Regions from separate parts of the Rahnella sp. RcJ3 genome, predicted to be linked through region 1. Evidence: predicted binding sites of a transcription regulator. Region 1 holds the regulator's gene; each other region holds the start of a gene.
What was found. The regulator PhoB, encoded in region 1, activates phosphate uptake and scavenging genes when phosphate is short. The targets are predictions, from matches to a motif close to CTGTCATAAAACTGNCNNAT.
Positions count from the first base shown of each region.

Region 2: phoA (alkaline phosphatase) is a predicted target of PhoB. The motif match lies at 3,546-3,565, and genes of this name have one in related genera.
Region 3: phnC (phosphonate ABC transporter ATP-binding protein) is a predicted target of PhoB. The motif match lies at 2,321-2,340, and genes of this name have one in related genera.
Region 4: opgB (phosphatidylglycerol--membrane-oligosaccharide glycerophosphotransferase) is a predicted target of PhoB. The motif match lies at 1,532-1,551, and genes of this name have one in related genera.

Region 1 is NZ_QSNX01000001.1:57,775-63,659, reverse strand. It holds gene DXU84_RS00300 (DNA-binding transcriptional regulator) at 1-106, shown strand, start outside; gene phoR (phosphate regulon sensor histidine kinase PhoR) at 140-1,459, opposite strand; gene phoB (phosphate response regulator transcription factor PhoB) at 1,482-2,171, opposite strand; gene sbcD (exonuclease subunit SbcD) at 2,399-3,637, shown strand; gene sbcC (exonuclease subunit SbcC) at 3,634-5,885, shown strand, end outside.
Region 2 is NZ_QSNX01000008.1:18,268-24,152, reverse strand. It holds gene DXU84_RS12075 (HlyD family secretion protein) at 1-672, opposite strand, end outside; gene DXU84_RS12070 (cation diffusion facilitator family transporter) at 952-1,863, shown strand; gene phoA (alkaline phosphatase) at 2,034-3,464, opposite strand; gene DXU84_RS12060 (L,D-transpeptidase family protein) at 4,256-5,176, opposite strand; gene DXU84_RS12055 (DHA2 family efflux MFS transporter permease subunit) at 5,438-5,885, opposite strand, start outside.
Region 3 is NZ_QSNX01000001.1:404,279-410,163, reverse strand. It holds gene phnE (phosphonate ABC transporter, permease protein PhnE) at 1-282, opposite strand, end outside; gene phnD (phosphonate ABC transporter substrate-binding protein) at 443-1,375, opposite strand; gene phnC (phosphonate ABC transporter ATP-binding protein) at 1,444-2,280, opposite strand; gene dld (D-lactate dehydrogenase) at 2,487-4,178, shown strand; gene DXU84_RS01925 (Yip1 family protein) at 4,318-4,908, opposite strand; gene DXU84_RS01920 (hypothetical protein) at 5,086-5,745, opposite strand.
Region 4 is NZ_QSNX01000033.1:12,347-18,231, reverse strand. It holds gene DXU84_RS23910 (ABC transporter ATP-binding protein) at 1-651, shown strand, start outside; gene DXU84_RS23905 (ABC transporter ATP-binding protein) at 648-1,364, shown strand; gene opgB (phosphatidylglycerol--membrane-oligosaccharide glycerophosphotransferase) at 1,784-4,090, shown strand; gene DXU84_RS23895 (MetQ/NlpA family ABC transporter substrate-binding protein) at 4,341-5,183, shown strand; gene DXU84_RS23890 (methionine ABC transporter ATP-binding protein) at 5,195-5,885, shown strand, end outside.

The DNA.
Region 1 (5,885 bases):
CGCCAACAGCATTCAAAAATGGGAGCGGGATGAAACCAAACCCACCGGAGCGGCGCTGATCTTACTGATGCTAATTGAAGAAAAAGGTTTACAGATCATCTGCTAAAAGAAGCCACAGCTTGTTGCTGTGGCTTGATTTTTATCCCTTTACGCCGCTTTGGCTGGCCTGTTCCTGAGGAACAATCAACTTCGGCGCCAGCGTAAACATAAACCGGGTGCCGACGCCGACTTCACTCATGACTTCAAGTTTCGTGTGGTGATGGCTGAGCGCATGTTTGACGATTGCCAGTCCCAGTCCGCTGCCGCCGGTCTGACGTGAACGGGCTTTATCGACGCGGTAGAAACGTTCGGTCAGGCGCGGCAGGTGCTGCGGCGCAATGCCCGGTCCGTTGTCGCTGATCTGGAACTGTGCGCCATGCGGCGTTTGTTGCCAGCTGACTTCAATCCGTGTCCCCGCTGGCGTGTGGTTAACCGCGTTATACACCAGGTTCGACACCGCGCTGCGCAGTTGATCTTCATTACCAAAGACCTTCAGCTTGTCGTTTACGCGAAACACCACTTCATGCCTGCCGTTGCTTAACGTTTGCACTTCACGTTCGAGCATGCCGAGCATCACCGGAATATCGACTTTCTCGTGCAAATCAATATTCGCTGAGGCTTCGATTTTCGACAGCGTCAGCAGCTGCTTCACCAGCCCGTCCATGCGCCGCGTCTGTTCCTGCATGGTATCCAGCGCTTTAGTGCGGAAAGGCTCTTCCAGCTTGGCGTCTTCCATCATTTCCAGATACCCCTGCAATACCGTCAATGGGGTTCTCAGTTCATGACTGACGTTAGCGAAGAAGTTACGCCGTGCGCCTTCAAGCTGACGCATCTGGGTCACGTCGCGTGCCACCATCAGCAGTTGTCCTTCGGAATAAGGCATGACGCGAAACTCGACATAATGCTCATTATTGAGTTGTAAATTCAGCGCCCGGCTGAAATCGCGGGTCTGGATCCACAGCCGGAATTCCGGATAACGCAGCAGGTTGAAGATATGTTGCCCGTTATCTTCCGGCCAGCGGAAACCGAGCAAATCCTGCGCCAGTCCGTTACACCAGAAAATATTGCCATCTTCAGTGGTCAGCACCACGGCATCCGGCAGCGATTCGGCACCGCTGCGAAAACGTTTGATGAGCTGACCTAATTCCCGACGGCGACGCCGGTTGCGTATCTGCATCTGGTTCAGCCCGTAAAACAGCGGCTCCCAGCTCCAGCGCCCATTCGGTGGCGTAATGCTGCGGTCGAGCCACAGCCAGTGAGAGAGTTTAAGCTGGTTGTAATAATTCCAGCCCAGTGCCGCCATCAGCGACACCAGGAGGAGCCAGCCGAAATGGCCGACGAAGATACCGAGAATTAACGCTGGCAGGCAAAAGAGAAACAATTCACCCGCCAGTCGTTTCCATGACAAACGTTCTAGCACACAGATTCTCCGCTGTGAGGGCTCAATAACGCGTTGAAAAACGGTATCCGGTACCACGAACAGTCTGGATCATTCTGTCATGTCCACTGGTTTCCAGCGCCTTACGTAAACGACGAATATGCACGTCAACCGTGCGATCTTCCACATAAACGTTAGTGCCCCAGACGTTATTGAGCAACTGTTCGCGGCTGTATACACGTTCGGAATGGGTCATAAAGAAGTGTAATAACTTAAATTCGGTCGGCCCCATATCGAGCGCCTGCTCGTTGGCCATTACCCGGTGAGACGACGGATCCAGGCTTAACCCCTGCATGTCGATCACTTCTTCCACCGCCATTGGCGAGATGCGACGCATCACGGCTTTAATGCGGGCAACCAGTTCTTTCGGAGAAAACGGTTTAGTGATGTAATCATCGGCACCCACTTCAAGGCCGCGCACCCGATCTTCTTCTTCACCGCGTGCGGTCAGCATCATCACCGGAATTTCGCGGGTCAGTGCCTCACGTTTAAGATGCTTAATAAACTGAATACCGGAACCGCCAGGTAACATCCAGTCAAGCAGGATCAGTTCAGGGTAAGGTTCAACAAGCTGCCCAATCGCTGAATCAAAATCCTCAGCTTCTACGGCCTGATAGCCATTTTGTTCCAGTACAAAACACACCATTTCACGGATTGGAGCTTCGTCTTCAACCACCAATATACGTCTAGCCATCGTAGGTCCTGCCAATAGGTTAGCGATCTTTTATTTGATTGCGGGCGCCATTATGCGTCAGTTTTGTGACAGATTTATGAATGAAAAGAATGGTTCATTACAGTCAACTATGACAGATAATTTTCGGCCATCTTGCTGAAATTGGTCTGATTTATCGGGGACAGCTTCCCCTGCCGACGTTTATACTTTACCTCATTGTCGTCATCCAGGGTTCATACGGGAGTCTCATGCGCCTGATCCACACGTCAGACTGGCACCTCGGCCAGTACTTTTTCACTAAAAGCCGTGCAGCCGAACATCAGGCATTTTTGCGCTGGCTGACCGGTCAGGTGCAGCAACATCAGGTCGACGCCGTGATTGTCGCGGGCGATATTTTCGACACGGGATCCCCACCCAGTTATGCCCGCGAATTGTATAACCGCTTCGTGGTGGAATTACAGCAAACCGGCTGCCAGCTGGTGGTGCTGGCTGGTAACCACGATTCTGTCGCCACGCTCAATGAATCGCGCGAGCTCCTTTCCTGCCTGAATACGCGGGTGATTGCCACCGTCGGTGAAAACCTTTCTGAACAGATTTTAGTGCTCAGTCAGCGTGACGGGAAACCCGGTGCGATACTGTGCGCTATCCCGTTTTTACGCCCGCGTGATCTGCTCGCCAGCCAGGCGGGACAGTCCGGCAGCGACAAGCAACTGGCATTGCAGGAAGCCATCGCCGCGCATTATGACGCGCTCTGGCAGGCTGCGCAGGCCAGACGTGACGAACTGGGCATGCCGCTGCCTATTATTGCGACCGGCCATCTGACGACTGTCGGCGTCAGTACCTCTGATTCCGTGCGCGACATCTATATAGGTACGCTCGATGCGTTTCCGGCGCAGGCCTTTCCGCCGGTCGATTATGTGGCACTGGGTCATATTCACCGTGCACAATGCGTCGCCAAAACCGAACATATCCGTTACAGCGGCTCGCCGATTGCCCTGAGTTTTGACGAACTGAGCAAAGCTAAAAGTGTGTACTTACTTGATTTTGATGGTGCGACGCTCAACGCCATCGACACACTGGAAATCCCGGTTTTCCAGCCGATGCAGATAATCAAAGGCTCGCTGGTGGAGATTGAACAACAACTGGCACAGTTCGAAGGCGGTGATCCGGCCAAACCGGTGTGGCTCGATATTGAAGTCTCCACCCAGGATTATCTCAGCGACATCCAGCGACGCATTCAGGCGCTGACGGAAGATCTGCCGGTAGAAGTCGTGCTGTTACGCCGCAGCAAAGAACAGCGCATCAACAGTATTGAGCAGCAGGAAAAAGAAACCCTCAGCGAACTGAGCGTCAGCGACGTGTTTGAACGACGACTGGCGCTGGAACCGGCCCCTGACGAGCCGCGTCAGGCTCGGATGCGCACGTTGTTTGCGCAGGTGGTTGAACAGGTTACCAACGGTCAGAACGCGGAGGACAGCGCACAATGAAAATTCTCAGCCTGCGTTTAAAAAACCTGAACTCGCTGGAAGGCGAATGGAAAATTGATTTCACCGCCGAGCCGTTTGCCAGCAACGGATTATTCGCCATCACCGGTCCGACCGGTGCGGGGAAAACCACCCTGCTCGATGCCATTTGTCTGGCGCTTTATCATCAGACGCCACGGCTGAACATTACACCAAGCCAGAATGAACTGATGACCCGCCACACCGCAGAATCGCTGGCCGAGGTGGAGTTTGAAGTCAAAGGTGTGGGTTACCGCGCTTTCTGGAGCCAGCGCCGCGCCAAAAATTCCCCTGACGGCAATCTGCAGGCACCGAAAGTCGAGCTGGCGTTACTGGCCGACGGCAAAATTCTGGCGGATAAAGTGCGCGATAAACTCGATGCCATCGCCACACTGACCGGGCTGGATTTCGGTCGTTTCACCAAATCCATGATGCTTTCACAGGGGCAGTTCGCCGCGTTTCTGAATGCCGATGCCAACGACCGCGCCGAATTGCTGGAAGAACTGACCGGCACCGAGATTTACGGTCTGCTTTCTCAACGCGTGTTTGAGCAACATAAAGAAGCGCGCATTGCGCTGGACGGTCTGCATCAGCGTATGGCCGGAATCGAACTGCTCAGCGAAGAACAGCGCCAGACGCTCGAATCACAACGTGCTGAACTGAACGCGCAGGAAATCAGCCTCAGTCAGCAGGCGCAGCAGCGCCAGCAGGATCTGAACTGGCTGCAACAGTGGCAGCAGGTGCAGCAAAAACAGCAGCAGTCTCAGCAACAACTGACCGCCGCAGAGCAGGAAAATCTGGCCGCCGCGCCGCAGTTACAGCAACTGGCGCGCAGCGAACCGGCAGAAAAACTGCGTCCGTTACTCAATGATCGCCAGCGCTGTCAGGATGACGCGCAGCGCCTTCAGCAATTACTGATACAACTGACGCAGCAGCAGGAGCAGCAGATTGCACAGATGACGCCGCTGAGTCTGGCGGTGGAACAGGCGCACACTGCACGGCAGAAACAGGCGGAAGAACAGCGTCAGATGCAGACGCTGATCGAAGAAAAAATCCTGCCACTGGATAGCGAAATCGCGCAATGGCGCAAATCGCTGGTGGAAACACAGCAGGCGGTCAGCGAGTCGCAGAAACAGGCTGGTGAACATAGCGCGACGCTGCAGCAAATCACGGCGGAACGTCAGAAACTGGATGAGGAAAGCCGCCAGCATCACACCCGTCAGGCCGCGCTGACTGAAGCCCTTAACGTTGCACAACAACGTCAGGCTGAACTGGAAAAACAGTACCCGCAGGTAGTGTTACAGAAACGTCAAACCGAACTCATGCAGCTCCGGCCGGTGCGGCAGCAGCTGTTTTCACTCTCGCAAATCTTCCCGCAACTGAACCAGCGCGTGCAGCAACAGCATAAAGATTTTGCGCAGTACCAGACGGTGCTGGCCGAAGAAGAACTGCGTCTGGGCGCGATCCGTCTGCAATGTCAGAAACAACTGGAACATCTGAACGACGTCAAGGCGCTGCATAAACAGGAAATGCTGATCGTCAGCCTTGAAGCCGAACGCGCGAATTTGCAAAGCGGCAAAGCCTGTCCGCTGTGCGGCTCAACATCACATCCGGCGATTGAACATTATCAGGAGGTTAAACCTTCTGAAACCGCGCAGCGCGTCGAGAAAATGCAACTGGAATTCGATGCAGCAAAAGCCAGCGGTATCGAACTGGCGGCGAAAATTAAAGGCCTGAAAGAGCAACAAACACGGCTGCAAACTCAGCTTGAGCAGGATCAGCAACAACTGAATGCACATACCCTGAACTGGCAACAACTCAGTGCGCCGCTGAATCTGACGTTTACGCTGCATGATACCGCCGACATCACGCAATGGCTGACCGCCCGCGATGAGGAAGAGCAGCAGTCGCAGGCGCGGCTGAGCCAGCACGAACAGCTGGCGCGGGCCCTGCAACAGGCCAAAGATGCCCTGAACGACGCACTGAATGCACAGCAGAAAGTGCAGCAGCAAAGTGCCTTGCTGACAGAGCGCGTTACCCGGCTGGAAGAGATGCAGGCAAAATCTCAGCAAGACCTCGTGCGGTTGCAAAAGCAACTGGCGGAAGGTGAAAAATCCCTTTCTGAGCTGAATGCCCGACGCCTCGAACTGTTCGGAGAGCGTCAGGTTGCTCAGGTTCGCGAGCACTTACATCAGCAACAACAGGCGACAGAACAAGCACTGAGTGATGTCCA
Region 2 (5,885 bases), on a different contig from region 1:
CTGCGCTTTGGCATTTTCCAGATCAGCGGCTGCAGAGCGCACCTGCGCGTTGGACGTATCAATATTTTGTTGCGTGGTGGCACGCGGGTCTACGCCGCGCTGACGACGGAAATCGGCAGTGGCATTCAGCAAATTGGCTTCCGCCCGCGTCTGCTGGGCTTTCGCCTGAGCAAGCTGCGCCGGATATTGTACTTTCGCCAGATCGTATTGCGCCTGCGCCTGATGCAACTGCGCGACCGCCAGACCGAGCTGAGCCTGTGCCTGATCGCGCTGCGCGGTCGCGTCACGCGGATCGATTTCCACCAGTAAGTCGCCTTTCTTCACGAACTGGTTATCTTTCACCGCAAGATGAGTGACATAACCGGCAATTTTCGGCGCGATGGTGACGGCATCACCTTCGGTAAAGGCGTCATCGGTGCTGACCTGATCTTTGGTCATCAGCCACCAGACCAGTGCCACGACCACCATCACCACTACCACAATCCCGAGGATGATCAGGGGTTTCTTGCCGGGGCCTTTACGCTTTTCATCGTTATCCTGTTTACTGTCGTCGGGATTTTTCTGGTCTTTGGGATCCCGGGTGTGACCTCCTCCTGATTTTACCTGGCTGGAATCGAGTTCAGTATTTGCGTCGCCGGACGCGGAGGGCTGTGTCTTGTTATCGTTTGTCATAATGCTCTTCTGAATAGTGCTCTTCTGATTATCGGCCGCCACGCGCCGGAACAAAGAAATCTTGTTTTAAGCTAGAACGTATTGATGTAAATGCAAGTAAATCCATGTCAATTAACCTTAGGGAAAGCACAAAGATCCAAACCATAGGGAACGTCTTAAAAGTTGGAAATGGGTTATAATGCCGGGCTGGTATTTGTATTTTTCAAATAAAGTTGATTCTCTGCTTCAGGACATTTTTGTGAAACATTCCCAACAACAACCATTCTTGTGGGTCAACCCATGACCCGTCCCGCGCCTTCCTATAAAGGCCTGACACGTATTGCCTCGCTGGTGTCGCTGTGCGTCGCGCTGATCCTGGTTTGCGTCAAAGTCTGGGCATGGGCCGCCACCGGTTCGATTGCGCTGCTGACCTCTGCCGCCGACGGTCTGGTCGATGTACTGGCCTCGATGGTGACGCTGATCGGCGTGCGTTATGCCGGACGGCCGGCAGACAAAGGCCATCGTTACGGCCACGGCAAAGCCGAAGCTGTGGCCGCGTTTGTACAGGCGCTGTTACTGGGCGGCGCGGGGCTGGTGCTCGGCGGTGAATCCATCGGGCGCATCATTAATCCGGAACCCCTGGCGCAGCTCGGTCTTGGTATCTGGGTGATCATCGGCAGTTCGCTGGCCGCCACCGGACTGGTGCTGATGCAAACCTATGTGGTGAAACGTACCGGATCAACGGCCATCGCGGCTGACCGCGCGCACTACATTACGGACGTCGCGGTGAATATTGCCGTACTGCTGGCGCTGATTTTCGAGCGTTACTTCGGCTGGACGCGTTCCGACTCCATCGGCGCGCTGTTGATTTCCTTCTATATGATCTGGAATGCGCGCGGTATGGCGGCAGATGCACTGACCCAGTTGCTTGATCGCGAACTGAGTGCAGATGACCGCAAGCGCGTGAAAGCGGCAGTATTAAGTGTTGAAGGCGTGCGCGGTGTACATGACATTCGCACCCGCAACGGCGGCGACCGCGTATTTGTCGAGTTTCACGTCGAGGTTGATGGCAATCTGACGGTGGATGTCGGGCACGATATCGGTGATGCGGCTGAAATGGCGGTGAGCAAGTTGTTTAAGTCTGCGGATGTGACGGCTCATCTGGAGCCGGACGGGATTGATGACGACAGACTGGATAATTTATTGCACTAAGGTCAAGGTTGTGGGTTTGCTCCCTCCTCTGCGAAGGGGAGGGTTGGGGTGGGGTATTAAATAAAAATCAAAGAGTTAAATTTTTTTAGTGTCAGTATTTACCCTTAAAACTCCCTCCCGTCCTCCCCCTTCGCCGGGGGAGGAGCAAAGCGAAACCCTCATTTTCAAAACTATTGCGCTTTAATCGCCATGGCATCCCGCATGGTATAGAACAAATCCGTCTGATCCGTCAGACCCACCACATTCGCCGCATGCGGGCCAAACGCGGCAATACGCAGTTGCGTCCCGGTGTGTCCCTGTGAATCATCTTCTGAGTTGCCGTAGCTGATGGTCATCGGTGCACCGTCCCTGGTGGTCAGCGTCTGGGTCAGACCGGGGGCTTTGGCATCGGATTCGATAATCTGGCTGGAATGGGCGTGGTCGGCGGTGACGATAACCAGCGTGTTGCCGTCCTGACGGGCGAACTCCAGCGCTTTTTGCACGGCCTCATCCAGATCCACCGTTTCACCGAATTGTCCGCACGGATTAGCGGCGTGATCCTGTTTATCAATCGATGCGCCTTCAACCTGCAGGAAGAAACCGTTCTGATTAGCTTTCAGCAAGTCGATGGCTTTTTCAGTCATGGCGGCAAGCGTCGGGATGTCAGCGGTGCGCTGCGGATTGGCTTCACAGGTGACAGCCGGTTTATCAATGTTGCCGTGATAAGTGGCTTTCGGACCCTGCCAGCGCACCGGCATGTTGCCTTCGGAGAACAGGCCAAGAACCGGTTTCTTCTGGTCTGCCTGCGTGATGGCACTGAGCTGTTCTGCGTTTTCCACCCAGACATAACCCTGTGTCAGCGCCTGTTCTTTGAGGGATTTATCCTTAAATTCACCGGCTTCCGCCAGCTGGCTGAACGATTTTCTGCCGCCGCCCAGCGTGACATCAGCGCGAGCCTGCAACAACTGTTCTGTGATCGAACCGCGTCCGCCATTTTCCAGCGCGTTGCTGGCGCATTTCTCTGCGGTTTCTTGCGGGCCGTAGCACTTGCGTGAGGTCACATGGGCAATCTGTGCGGCCGGCGTTGCATCCTGCAATTCTGCGGTGGAGACGTTGCCGGTGGCCTTGCCTGCGGCTTTGGCGATCTCAAGAATGGTCTGGTGATCTTTGCCGTTTACATCCACGCCAATCGCGCCGTTATAGCTTTTAACACCGGTCGCCCAGGCGGTGGCTGAAGCGGCGGAATCGGTCACGTAACTTGGTTTTTGCGTTTTCTTATCCAGAGAATAATGCGTGTACTGGCCGGTCAGCGGCAGGGCATCAATGCCTTTGAAATAGCCGCCTGCGCCTTCTGCATAGTTACGTGCAGACGTGATTTCAGAATCACCCATGCCGTCGCCAATCAGCAAAATCACGTTTTTCACCGTTTTGTCTGACAACGAGGCTTTCAGCGCTGCTGTCTGATCACCGCTCAGACGGCGGGCACCGCCCGGTTCCGTCAGTACGCCTTTTGCCGCCCGGTCGGTCAGCGTGTCGGTGTCAGCGGCGAGGGTGGAGGCAGAAGCGGAAAGCAGCAGGGCGGCAGTGACTGCGCGGGCGACCAGAGATACGGATTGTTGCATTATCAAAACTCCTTTTTATAAACCATCGGAAATAAAAATATACATATCGATATTTTTTGTTACCGGAAGGTTAAGGGAGAGTTGTGACATTTTAATGACAGGCGCCGGACTGGCCGTGAGACTGGGTTTTAACTTTAACTTCAACTTCAACTTCAACTTCAAGGTCAAGACCTTGGGTTGCCACCCAAACTGGCCTTAAGAGGCGCCTATCGCCGCGCCTCTTAAGAATCTCCGGCTCTTTTACTGCGCGCTCCGCTCGCTGGCTATGTTTCAGGTAGCACGGCGACAGGCTGGAAATCTTGCCGCTTTGCGGTTCCTTCACTCGGTCCTGGAGCCTTTGGTCTCCAGGCCGCTCCGTTCAGCAAGCTTTCTGAATCGCCCGCGACTTTTTAAAGAATGAAGTAAGTGAGGTTGTGAAGTAAAAGCCTGAGGCCGGTTCCAAAATATCGCCTGAGGAGAGGTGGAAAACCGCGCGTCTTTTTTGCGCGGGTTGTAACCCGAACGAAGGGAACCGCGCAGCGGCGGGATTTTGCGGCTATCACTGCGGCTGATGAAACATAGTCAGCGAGCGGAAGCGCTTGTTGAAAAAGCGAAGGGAGATCCAAGAGGGAAAATGCACGTTTCCCTCTTGGGCGGTTTCGGCGCTGCCCGATAAGTGATCACCACAATTGAGAAACCGAAACTTTCTCGGTCAGCTTTTCAGTGCAACTGAGAAGCCGCCTTTGCATCGGCACTATGCAAAAAAAAGCCCCGATGAACGGGGCTTTTTCACAACAACGTCAAAGACGTAATTAGTTGATCTGTACCGGCATACCGGAACGCATCTCGATAGCGCGCTGAACAACAGTCTGGTTGACAGCCGGATCCATCGATACGCTGCTTGCGCTGCCTGCCAGAGTGATTGGCAGTGGCTGCTGAGAATCAAACTCTTCCTGGTTAGAGGACAGCGGGTTGTGGATCTCAATATAACGTTTGCCGTCTGGTTCCACGGTGGCTTTCACCGGCTCGTTGATGAACTGAACGCGGGTGCCTTGCGGGACGTTGTCGAACAACCATTTGATGTCAGCATCACGCAGACGCACACAACCGTGGCTCACGCGCAAACCGATACCGAAATTGGCGTTGGTGCCGTGGACTGCATACAGACGCCCGACATACAGCGCGTACAGCCCCATCGGGTTGTCCGGACCCGCAGGGAAGACGGCTGGCAGGAATTCGCCACGAGAAGCATATTCTTCATGCATTTTCGCCGTCGGGGTCCAGGTCGGACCGGCTTTTTTACGCTGAACGGTAGTCACCCAGTTCATCGGGGTGTCTTTGCCCAGTTCACCGATACCGATCGGCAGCACGACCACAGTATTGGTGCCTTTCGGGTAGTAATACAGACGCATTTCAGCGCTGTTGATCACGATGCCTTCGTGCGGGGTTTCCGGCAGGATCAACTGCTGAGGAATGGTCAGCACGGTGCCCGGGGTTGGCAGGTACGGGTCAACGCCAGGGTTAGCTTCGAGCATGTTGCTCAAACCCATCTGGTATTGCGCTGCAAAATGTTCCAGTGGCAGGCTGCTGCCCTGCGGAACAGTAACTGTGATGTTTTCACCGACCAGACGACCATTATTGGCCGGAAGAGGGTAGACCACAGCAAAAGACGCCTGGCTATATGCAGCAACTGCCAAAACCAGGGTAAGGATTGCGCGAATGCTCATTTTCATATTTTCGTTGGTCGTTAATGCCACACTGGCAGTTGTCAGGATGTTGATTCCCCCCGATCCGATAGAAACCGGCCGGAGGAATAGTGTACTTGCACATAGCACTTGAAAGGGATCCGGTATGTGTAACGAATCGCATTTCAGGGCCGCTAATTATAAGGATTTATTTCAAACAGGCCAAAGCTTTCTCACCTTGTTAGAAAAGTTCCCTGCCACAACCGCATTTTTTGCGGCAGCCTGCACATTTCCTTCACATTCCTGACCTTATTTACGGCAAAACGGCACCATAACCAGTGCGGCAATAAACATCCAGGCCATGATCTGAAAGATGTCGTTGAACGCCAGCGTCAGCGATTGCGCCGCGACTTTCGCCCCAAACACGCCTTTCGCCATCAGCAATGCCTGAGCGGTATCAGGTGTCAGATGGCCGATTTTTTGTGCCAGCGATCCCATCACTTCCTGCGCATGATCCCCGTATTGCCCCAGCGATTCGCCGAAACGTGCCGCATGAACGCGGGTCCAGTCCTGCAACCAGGTATTCACCGTGGCAATGCCAATCGCGCCCCCGAGATTACGCATCAGGTTAAACAGCCCGGAGGCGTAGCGCAGTTCCGGCCCCTGAAACGCGGTCAGCGCCATGTTCACACTCGGCACGATGCACAACATAATGAACAGGCCGCGCACCACCTGCGGCCAGAAAAACTGTTCTGCT
Region 3 (5,885 bases), 350 kb from region 1:
TTCCCAAATCAGCGGCAGCTGAATATTGAGACGATATCCCCAATACGCCAGTGAACCTTCTGTATGACCGTCAGCAAATAACAATGACCAGTGTAATACCGGCACCGTCTGACCAATATAATCAAAGAAGCTCGGCGCGGAGACAATAATCGTTTTTAAATTAAGTTCGGAAACATTGCCTGACCACAGATATAACAACAACATCAGCCCTGACCAGATCAGCGCTTCCCGCTTTTGTTTACCGCGTATCTGCTGGTAATAACGATTGAAGTCTTTGTTCAAAATAATATTTCCGATTTGCGATAATCATTATTCCTCCCCCTGCGAAGGGGGAGGTCAGGAGGGGGTATTAAAAAAACAATAATGGTAAAAGCTTTCGCTTCCTGAGTTGCCATTAATACCCCACCCCAACCCTCCCCTTCGCAGGGGAGGGAGTTACGGGTTAGCGACCGCCTTTGGTCAGTTCACGCTTCATATCAATAATCTGCTGATATTCAGCCAGGGACGTTTCGCCGATATGCTGTTTGCCGCCCACCGCTTTTACGAAACAAGCGTGGTCATCTTTATCCAGTTTCTTAATGGCAGAAACCAGCTTAGCTTTAAATGCCGGTGGCAAATCGCTGCGCACTAAAATCGGACCATTAGGAATTAATGGCGATTCCCAGATAATGCGGATTTTCTTCATCAGATCCGGATGGTCCATGCGGATCATGCGGTTGAATGCACCGGAGGTATAACCGGTTTCGCGGTCGCCGATCATTGAAGTCCAGGTGACTGCGCCTTCGAACTGGCCGTTCAGCACGCCAAGAATATCCTGCTCATGGCCGCCGGAGAAGGTTACGCTGGAGAAGAAGTTGTTGTATTTGTTATCCGTCGTGCCGCCAAATTCTTTCTTGAATGTCTGGTTCGGGATCAGGTAACCCGAAGTAGAATCCGGGTCAGCGAAACCGAATGATTTGCCTTTCAGGTCAGATAATTTCTGGTACGGGCTGTCGGCTTTCACGACAACCACGGAGTGATAACCCCGGGATTTATCCGTATCGTCAATAACAATGCCGACCAGATCCACCGCTTTCGGGTTATTAATATAAACCGAAGCAAAAGATGACGGGGACATGCTTAATACCATATCCACTTTCTTACCTAATAACCCCTGAATAACACCTGAATAATCGGATGAATTACGCAGTTTGGTATCCACATTTAATTCTTTATCGAAGAAATCTTTTACACACTGATTATCGCCGATTTGCTGGGTGGCATTCTGGCCACCCAGAATACCTAAGTTTAATTCTTTAGGAGCATCTTCTGCCATGCTGTGCATTGCAGTAAAAGAACCTGCTACGAAGACTGCCAGACGTAATAACTTCTTCATGTAATGATGACCTTGTGTAGATTGAGAGAAAGTAGAAATAAGCACTGCAAAATAAATAACGTTATTGTTTAACTGTTTATCGCTTCGTGTTCTTCACCGTATAACTGATGCAAAATGCCTTCAGTTAACTGGTCCGGATGGCCGTCGAAAATAATCTGCCCTTTCGCGATGCCGATAACGCGGGTGCAATAATCTTTCACCAACTCGACAGAGTGCAGGTTGACCATCACGGCGATATTCTCTTCGCTGACTTTTTTCAGCGCATTCATGATGCGCAGGGTATTTTTCGGATCCAGTGACGCCACCGGTTCATCGGCCAGCAGAATTTTCGGGTTCTGCATCAGCGCGCGACAAATCGCCACACGCTGCATCTGGCCGCCGGAAAGGTTTTCGGCACGCTGCAATGCATGCGGCAGCATGTGCAACCATTCAAGCAAAGAGATGGCGCGGGCGCGGTCTTCGTCATCGAACTGGTTAAAGAATGATTTGAACGTTGAGGTGTGGCTGAGACGCCCCAGTAACACATTTGTCAGGACATCCAGACGAGGCACCAGGCAGAAATCCTGAAAAATCATGCCACAGCCTGAACGCCAGCGACGCAATGCTTTGCCGGTAAGCCCGGCCAGCTCCTGCTGTTCACCATTTTCGTAATGACATACCACACTGCCATCCGTGAGCGGGATCGTACCGTTGAGCACATGCAGCAGGGTGGATTTACCCGCGCCAGAACGGCCAATTACCGCCACGAACTCACCGGCGTGGAGATCAAAATTGATGTCATTCAGGACACGCTGACCCGATTTATAGGATTTCACCAGGCCTTTGACGTCCAGAACTTTGTTCAGATGCTGTGGCCCGGTCTGAGGATATTCAGCCTGTGCCAGCTTAAGTTGAGCTTGCGCCATGATGCTGTCTCTCGGTTGCTTTCGTTATCTGGCGTTCATTAAGCGCGAGTTTTATGACACATCAATGACGATTTAATGGACAGCGCATGACAAAAATGCAACAGATTAAGTGAAATTACCTAACCCATATCCCGAATGACGTTTAACTTAACAAGTATCATTTAAGTCTATGATTAGATGGCATCCCATCAAAAAAGGAAGATGAAATGGATAATCAGTCACTCATCGCCACGCTGAAAGAGATTGCCGGCAGCCGCCACGTTTTAACCGGCGACAGCAACACCGAACGCTACCGCAAAGGGTTTCGCTCCGGTGGCGGCAAAGCGCTGGCGGTCGTATTTCCACAAACGCTGCTGCAACAGTGGCAACTGCTCAAAACCTGCATCGCCGCCGACAAGATTGTCATTATGCAGGCCGCCAATACCGGGCTGACCGAAGGTTCGACGCCCAGCGGCGACGACTATGACCGCGACATTGTTATTTTCAGCACCCTGAAACTGGACACGATCCAGTTACTCGACGGCGGTCATCAGGTGATCGGTTTTCCCGGCAGCACCCTGTATAAGCTGGAAAAAATCCTCAAGCCCTACAACCGCGAACCGCATTCAGTGATTGGCTCGTCCTGCATCGGCGCATCGGTGGTCGGCGGGATCTGTAATAATTCTGGCGGATCGCTGGTGAAACGCGGCCCGGCGTATACCGAAATGGCGCTCTATGCACAAATCGATGCACAAGGCGAATTGCGGCTGATTAACCATCTGGGCATTAATCTTGGTGAAACGCCGGAAGAAATCCTGACACGTCTGGAAAAAGGCGATTATCTGGAAACCGATATCCAGCATGATCAGCGTCTGGCGTCGGATCACGATTATGCCTCACGTGTCCGCGAAGTGGATGCTGATACGCCGTCGCGTTTCAACGCGGATGAGCGACGTTTATTTGAAGCTTCAGGTTGTGCGGGCAAGCTGGCGGTTTTCGCCGTGCGGCTCGATACGTTTCCGGCAGAAACGCAGCAGCAGGTTTTCTACATCGGCACCAATGACACGGCGGTGCTGACAGAATTACGCCGCCAGATCCTGCGTGACTTCGCTAACCTTCCGGTGGCAGGGGAATACATGCACCGGGATATTTTCGATATCACCGAAGTCTATGGCAAAGACACTTTCCTGATGATCGACAAACTTGGCACCGACAAAATGCCGGACATGTTTACTGCCAAAGGAAAGTTCGATGCACACGCCAGCAAGGTCCCTTTCCTGCCCAAACATTTCAGCGACCGCGTGATGCAGTGTCTGAGCAAAGCCCTGCCGAATCATCTGCCACCGCGTATGAAGCAGTATCGTGACCGGTTTGAACATCACTTACTGCTGAAAATGTCCGGCCCCGGTATTGACGAAGCCCGAACCTTTTTGACACGTTTCTTTAGTGAGGGTCAGGGTGATTTCTTTATCTGTTCCGCCGACGAAGGCAAGAAAGCCTTCCTGCATCGCTTTGCCGCCGCCGGTGCCGCCGTGCGGTATCACGCGGTACATGAAAAAGAAGTGGAAGATATTCTGGCGCTGGATATCGCACTGCGCCGCAATGACCGCGACTGGTTCGAGACATTGCCGGAAGATATCGACAATCAACTGGTGGCAAAACTGTATTACGGCCATTTCATGTGCCACGTTTTCCATCAGGATTACATCGTCAAAAAAGGCGCAAACAGCAAGGCGCTGAAACACAGGATGTTAGAACTGCTCGACGCCAAAGGCGCGGAATATCCCGCCGAACATAACGTCGGCCATTTGTATCTGGCAAAACCACATTTGAAAGAATTCTACCGGCAGGCAGACCCGACCAACACCTTCAATCCGGGTATCGGGAAAACCAGTAAGATGAAGAACTGGCAGGAATAATGTCCTTCAAAAGAGGAATGGCGTAGTCGGCGCAGGCAGTTTGTTCCCAGACAGCGCGGAGGACCCGGAGCGTACATAAAGTACGTGAGGAGTCCGAGCACTGCCCGGGGGCAAAATGGCAAGTAAGATAGCCATTAAGTTAAAATAACTGTGTTCCGTAACCCCACATAATTACCGTCAGAGCCAGAAGCAGCTCTAATACCAGAACGCCCATTGCCAGTGTTGAACTGGAGAACAGGAACCCTTCGCGACGGTCGATATTGAGGAAGTTAGGAATGCCGAGATACAACAGGTATCCGCTGTAACACAGGCCGATCAGCCCGACAAACAGGCATAACCAGACCATCGGATACAGGGCTACGACCCCGCTGAGGAACATGGGTGTGGCCACGTAGCCGGCAAAGACGATACAGTTGTTGAGTGTCGGGCGGCTGTCATAACGACGCGCCATCCCGTAGATAATCCGCCCCATCAGTGCGACAGCAGCGAGCATCAGAACATAGAAAATGACGGCGATATAAGACGCGGTAAACATGGAAACCATCAGCTTCTCGCCATCACCGAAGTTCCAGCCAAGTTGTGTTGTTCCGATGAAAGAACAGACAACCGGGATGAGCGCCATTAAAAGAACATGGTGGGAATACACATGTGAAACGGTTTCCCGCTCACGCTGGATTTGTTGCAATTCGGGACCCGGATTGGATATCAGTCCCCAGACATGATTAGCCATGAAACACCCCCTTGTACGCCGAAAGCCGCCAGCAGCGCGCAGTGATAAACCTTCGGGATTGCCCGTCAGACAAGGGCATAAAGAAGGTGGCGACCTGTCTATATTATAGTCGCTCTTGCCAGCTTTGCTGATACGGCCAATTCAGCGTAATGGGAGATCAACCGTATCAGGTCGCCGTTAGTGAATATAGCGTGCAGCCGTAAACGTCACGCCAACCAGTACCAGCATCATGCTGACAATCCATCGGGTCTGTTTAATCATGAGATCGTAAAACATTGCCTGCATTGCACTCAGTGAAGCTTCAATCTTCACAAAGCGTTCATCTACTTTTTCAAAGCGCCGGTCGATCTTCTCAAATCGTTGTTCTATTTTGTCAAAGCGCTCATCTACACGATCGAACTGTTTATCGACCTGTTGAAACTGTTTATCTACCTGTTCAAACTGTTTATCTATCCTCACCAGATGATCGTCAATTCTCAGCAGGTGCCCGTCGATGCGCGCGATGCTCTGTTCGGTTTTCCCGACACGACCCCCGATATCTGTCACCGCTTCAGTGAGCGTGACCATCTGGTGCTCCAGTTTGCCGACACGGAGATTCGTCTCCGTGATCACTACCGTTAGCTGACTGACCTGCTGTTCCACCTTCCCTACCCGCAGATTCAGCCCGGCAATTTCCTCACCATTTTTGATTCCCTGCTTTTCAATATTGTTGATCTGGTTTTGCATGAGCTTTTCCATGAGCGATTTTCCTTTGTAATCTTCCGGCCAGGCAGGCGCGCCTGGAAAATAGAGCATCCTGTTGATCGGCGATAGATCCCGTCTGCTGAGCTGAAACACAGTTGTTGTCCCTCACATGAGCTTTCCCTGTTTAGAAATCCTTAATCTGGCCACAGTTTGCACTGGATAAATAACCACCTCAAATCAATTTCCTTCTCGACAAATACGCGATTGCTTATGTATCTATATATGATTGAGTT
Region 4 (5,885 bases), on a different contig from region 1:
CTCGGGCAGAAATTTCAGCCTGATGACTGGATAAAACCGGCGCAACTGGGCAAACGTATTTTCTACAAAATGTTCGGCGGTACACACCTGGTTAACCGCGCCGGGCTGGCGCGTACCTTTCAGAATATCCGGCTGTTTCGTGAAATGTCGGTGGTTGAAAATCTGCTGGTGGCGCAGCACATGCAAACCAACCGCAACCTGATTGCCGGTGTGCTCAATACGCCGGGTTATCGCCGTGCGGAAAATCAGGCGCTGGACCGCGCATTTTACTGGCTGGAAGTGGTGGAACTGGTGGATTGTGCCAACCGGCTGGCAGGGGAAATGTCTTACGGTCAGCAGCGCCGGCTGGAAATCGCCCGTGCGATGTGTACCGCGCCGGAAATGATTTGCCTGGACGAACCGGCAGCCGGTCTGAATCCGGTTGAAACACGTACGCTGAGCAAAATTATCCGCTTCCTGCGCGATCATCACGACATCACCGTGCTGCTGATCGAACATGATATGGGCATGGTGATGGACATTTCCGACCACATTATCGTGCTCGACCACGGCGATGTGATTGCCGAAGGAATACCGCAGGCTATTCAGAACGATGAGAAAGTCATTGCCGCGTATCTGGGTGCTGATGAAGACGACGAGGTCAGCTTATGAGCGACGCGATGCTGGAATTTCGTGATGTGAATGTGTATTACGGGGCGATTCAGGCATTACAGCAGGTCTCTTTGCAGGTGCATGAGGGGGAAACGGTGGCGTTGATTGGTGCTAACGGTGCCGGGAAATCAACGCTGCTGATGTCGATATTCGGTCAGCCACGTATACAGAGCGGGCAGATCCTGTTTCGCGGGGAAGATATCAGCCGCAAATCGACACACTTTGTGGCTTCGGCTGGCATAGCGCAATCGCCGGAAGGGCGACGTGTTTTTCCGGATATGACCGTGGAAGAAAACCTGCTGATGGGCACCATTCCCGTCGGGAATAAACACGCGGCAGAAGATCTGCACACCATGTTTGAGTTATTCCCGCGCCTGAAGGAACGCCGTAAACAACGGGCGATGACCATGTCCGGTGGTGAACAGCAAATGCTGGCGATTGCCCGTGCGCTGATGAGTCGCCCGAAGCTGTTACTGCTCGATGAACCGAGTCTTGGGCTGGCGCCTATTATCGTTAAACAGATTTTCCAGACCTTGCGCGAACTGGCAAAAAACGGCATGACTATCTTTCTGGTGGAGCAAAATGCGCATCATGCGCTCAGGCTTTCTGACCGGGGTTATGTGATGGTCAACGGACAAATTCGGCTTAGCGGTTCAGGCGAAGAACTTTTACATAATCAGGAGGTGCGGAAAGCTTATCTCGGAGGAATCTGATTTTTCATCTTCAATGCCCGCGATACCCCGTATTGCGGGCCTTCCCGCCAACTTTTTTCCGCATTTTCAACCTGCCTCCACATTTCGCCCACAGTATTCCGCTATCATGCAATTCTTACAGAAAGGTGACCGGAAAGTTAATTTTCTGAGGTATCATGCGGAATTAGCTGTCATGAATTTGTAAAACGTCAGTTTTTTTGGGCACATCAGTGGCCTGAAGCCGTGTTAAGGCGTTGACCCACCAGGATCAACAGGCTATATAGCGCTATCCGTTTTTGGCATGAATTTTCCTGTCTCAGGGATGAAGTAAGTGAATGACAAACGGGTCATTCGCTCGATGAGTTGAACCGTCGGCGCTGCTCGTAAAACAGCAGAAATGGGTCGTAGAGTTTATTGTTTAAATCAGACAGGGTGCTGAAATGGCTTCTGAGATAATTTCCTTCGTATTATTTCTTTCTTCTATTTTTCTCTACGTCACGCGGGCGTCGGCCAGCCGTGTCTGGTTTTCACTGGTGCTGTTTTTCCTCGGGCTTTACGTCATTCTTAACGTCATCCTGATCGGCAGCAATTATTTCACCGGTGAAGGCATCACGGACGCGGTGTTATATACCGTCACCAGTAGCCTGAAAGGGGCGGGGCTCAATAAATATATCCTGCCATTTATCGGTTTACTGGCAGGGCTTGTCAGCGTATTCGCTTTGCTGGCGTGGGGGCTGAAGCAGCGTCGTGCCAAAAACAGCAGCGCGGTCTACAGTGCGCTGGCCGTGGTGCTGGCGGTCTTTTCTGTCGGTTCCACACAGGCATTCCAGAACATCTCGCGTCTGGTCAAAACGCAAATCTCAGGCAGCGGTGCAGATTTTAGTACCTATTACAAAGTGCCCGAAAAAGCCATTAAAGGCGCGAAAAAGCCTAACCTGGTTTATATCTACGGCGAGAGTCTGGAACGCACGTATTTTGATGACAAAGTCTTCCCCGGCCTGACCACCGAATTAAACCGCCATAAAGCGCAGAGTACCGATTTCACAAACACCAAACAGTTGCCGGGCACTGGCTATACCATCGCAGGTATGGTGGCTTCTCAGTGTGGGATCCCGCTGTTTGCGCCGTTTGATGGTAATGCCTCCAGTGCACTGGCGACTTTCTACCCTGAAAACGTCTGTCTTGGCGATGTGCTCAAAGGTGCAGGTTATACCAACTATTTCTATCAGGGCGCTGAACTGGCTTTCGCAGGCAAAGGGACCTTCCTGAAATCCCATGGTTTCGACCATCTTTATGGTTACAACGAATTGCGTCCGACTGTCGCGGACCCGTCTTATAAAAATGACTGGGGCTGGTATGACGACACCTTGCTGGATGAGGTGTACAAAAAATTCGTGACACTGAGTCAGGAAGGTAAGCCGTTCTCACTGTTCACGCTGACCGTTGATACGCATCATCCGGACGGCTTTATTTCCCGCGGCTGTACCCGCAAGGAATATAAAGTGAACGGTAAAGCCAACCAGTCACTGAGCGCGGTGTCCTGTAGTCAGGAACTGATTGCCGCATTTATCGATAAGATTAAAAAGTCCGGTTATTTCGATAACACCATCATTGTGGTGTCTTCCGATCATCTGGCGATGAACAACACGGCTTACAACATTCTGACCAAACAGAACCGTAAAGACCTGTTCTTCGTACTCGACGGCCGTCATCCGGCGGGGGAGCTGAACGGTGCGAAACGCAGCACCCTGGATAATGGCGCGACCGTACTGGATATGATGGGCGGCGACAACTACATCGGTCTTGGACGCAGCGGTGTTTCTGCGACATCGATGACTGCGCAGTTCCTCAATATTGATGACAAAGTGAATGCCTGGAAACCGGCGGTCATCAAACAGTGGGGCTTCCCGAACAGCATCAAAGACTATGCGGTGAATACCAAAGACAGCACTTTCACCTTCTCCGGCATGACCATCAAAACGCCGTTTATTCTGAAGGTCACGGCAGACAAAATTGAGCCGATGTTTGATGTCTATCTGTCCACGCCGCTGAAAAAACAACTGGCCGGACTGGCGACCAGCGATAACTTTGTCTGGGTTGATAAATGCTACGAAATGGGACGCGTCTGGGCACCAGAGTTGTCGCTCAATACCGGCCTGTGCGTTGCATCGGGGAACCTCGGGGCGAAGCCGACGATCGTGCAGATCACCGGTGATACCTTCAAAGGTAAAGTGGACTTCGTGAAAGACACCTCGGGCAGCAATGCGATTTATCAGCAAACCCTGAAGACGCTGAACATTGATGATTCCGCCACCACTTATCAGTCGAAAGCCATCGCTTTTATGGTGCCGGGATTGCCGGAGCAGGTAAAAGCGATTACCGGTGTTTCAGCCGTTGAAAACTGGGGACGCTGGTCAGATGCCAATCTGGCACCGTCGGTGAAAATTGATTACGTTAAACCGCTGCCCGCCACCTTTGATGTGGTGATCCGCGCACGGGCTTACGGCAATAACATCGATAAGCCGGTTTCCGTCCGTGTCGGGGATCAGGAGCAGTTTGTCACCTTCGGCGATAAAGACGGTATCGTGAAAGTACAGTTCACCAATCCGGGAGCGGAGCAAAGTATCGTCATCACGCCGCCGGAACCGACCGAACCCACTGAAGGCACCAGCGGCGGCTTCCAGCCTCGTAAACTGGGCATCGGCATGGTTTCTCTTGAAGTTCAGCCGGTGGATCCGCAGTCTTAATCCGCTGTTTGCCCGAAATGTTAAAAACCCGCTCCGGCGGGTTTTTTATTGGAAGCAAATTGGGGAAATGGCAATTGAAATAACACTTAGCATTTTTATCGCTTTACTATCCCATTTCGGTTATTCATTTCAAGAATAACTATCATTAAAACAATATTATAAAGAAATAAGCCGATGGGTATACTCGCCAAATTCCTGCACGGAAACACAGCCCGGAGCAGGCATCTCATCACACTTTTGGGGATAGCGTATGCGCAAGACATTCAACAAAACAAAGACCCGTATTCACCGTGCTGTTTTACTGGCCGCAACCTCGGCAGTGATCATTTCCGGCAGCGTGCTGGCGCCGCTGAGTGCGGCACAGGCCGCCGATAAAACCACGGTTAAGGTCGGAATTATCAGCGGGGAGGACGAAGATGTCTGGCGTGAAGTGGTCAGACAGGCCGCAGCAAAAGGTCTGACGGTAAAACCGGTGATTTTCAACGATTACAACCAGCCAAATGAAGCCCTGCAAAACGGCGAAGTGGATGCCAATGCCTTCCAGCATCAGCCTTTCCTCGATAACCAGATCAAAGTGAATCACTACAACATCGTGCGCGTGGGTGATACCGCTGTGTGGCCAATCGGGTTGTACTCTAAAAAAGTAAAATCTGCCGACCAGCTGAAAGAAGGGGCGGTGATTGGCGTGCCGAATGACCCGGCGAACGAAGCGCGCGGGCTGATCCTGCTTCAGCAATCTGGCGTGATCAAACTCAAACCGGGCGCCGGTATTTTCGCCACTACGGCGGATATCACTGAGAACCCGCGCCACGTCACCATTAAAGAGCTGGATTCCGGCATTATCGGCCGCTCCGTGCCGGATCTGGATGCTGCGATTGTGAACACCGACTGGGCGCTGAAAAGTGGCCTGACGCCTGCGGATCGTATCGCGCAGGAACCGGTAAAGAATAATCCTTACAACAACTTCATCGCGGTGAAAACTGAAAATGTGAATGCGCCGTGGGTGAAAACGCTGGTCAGTTCTTACCAGAACGAGGCTGTCAAACAGGTGTTTGATAAGGTCTATAAAGGCACCGGCGTGACGGCCTGGTAAGGATGTAAAGCATGACGATCATCTCTGAAACCGGTGCGCAGTTCACGGCGACGTCTTCAGAAAAAGCCCCTCCACGCCCGGCTAACGCCGGGCAGTTTGCCGGTGGCACTCTGAAAACGCATCAGGATGAGGTGCATGACGTCGTGCGCCTTGACCATGTAAGCCGTCAGTTCGGCACAATTCAGGCGCTGAAAGATGTCTCGCTGACGGTCCGGCGGGGCGAAATCCTGGGCATTATTGGCCGCAGCGGTGCGGGGAAATCCACCCTGATCCGCTGCCTGAACGGACTGGAACAGCCGGACAGCGGCGTGATTGAAATCGAAGGCCATGCCATCACCGGCCTGAGCGAGAAAGCCTTGCAGTCAGTGCGCAGCCGCGTGGGGATGGTGTTCCAGCATTTCAATTTGCTGTCGGCCAAAACGGTTGAGCAGAATGTCGCGCTGCCATTGAAAATCGCCGGATACGACAAGGCACGGCGTCAGGCGCGTGTCGCCGAACTGCTGGCGTTGGTCGGGCTGGAAGATAAGGCAAAGAACTATCCGGCGGCGTTGTCCGGCGGTCAGAAACAGCGCGTCGGTATTGCCCGTGCGCTGGCAGCCAGTCCGGCACTTTTACTTTGCGATGAAGCGACATCGGCGCTCGATCCTGAAACCACGCGTTCGATTCTGGCGCTGCTGCAATCCCTCAATCAGAAACTCGGCA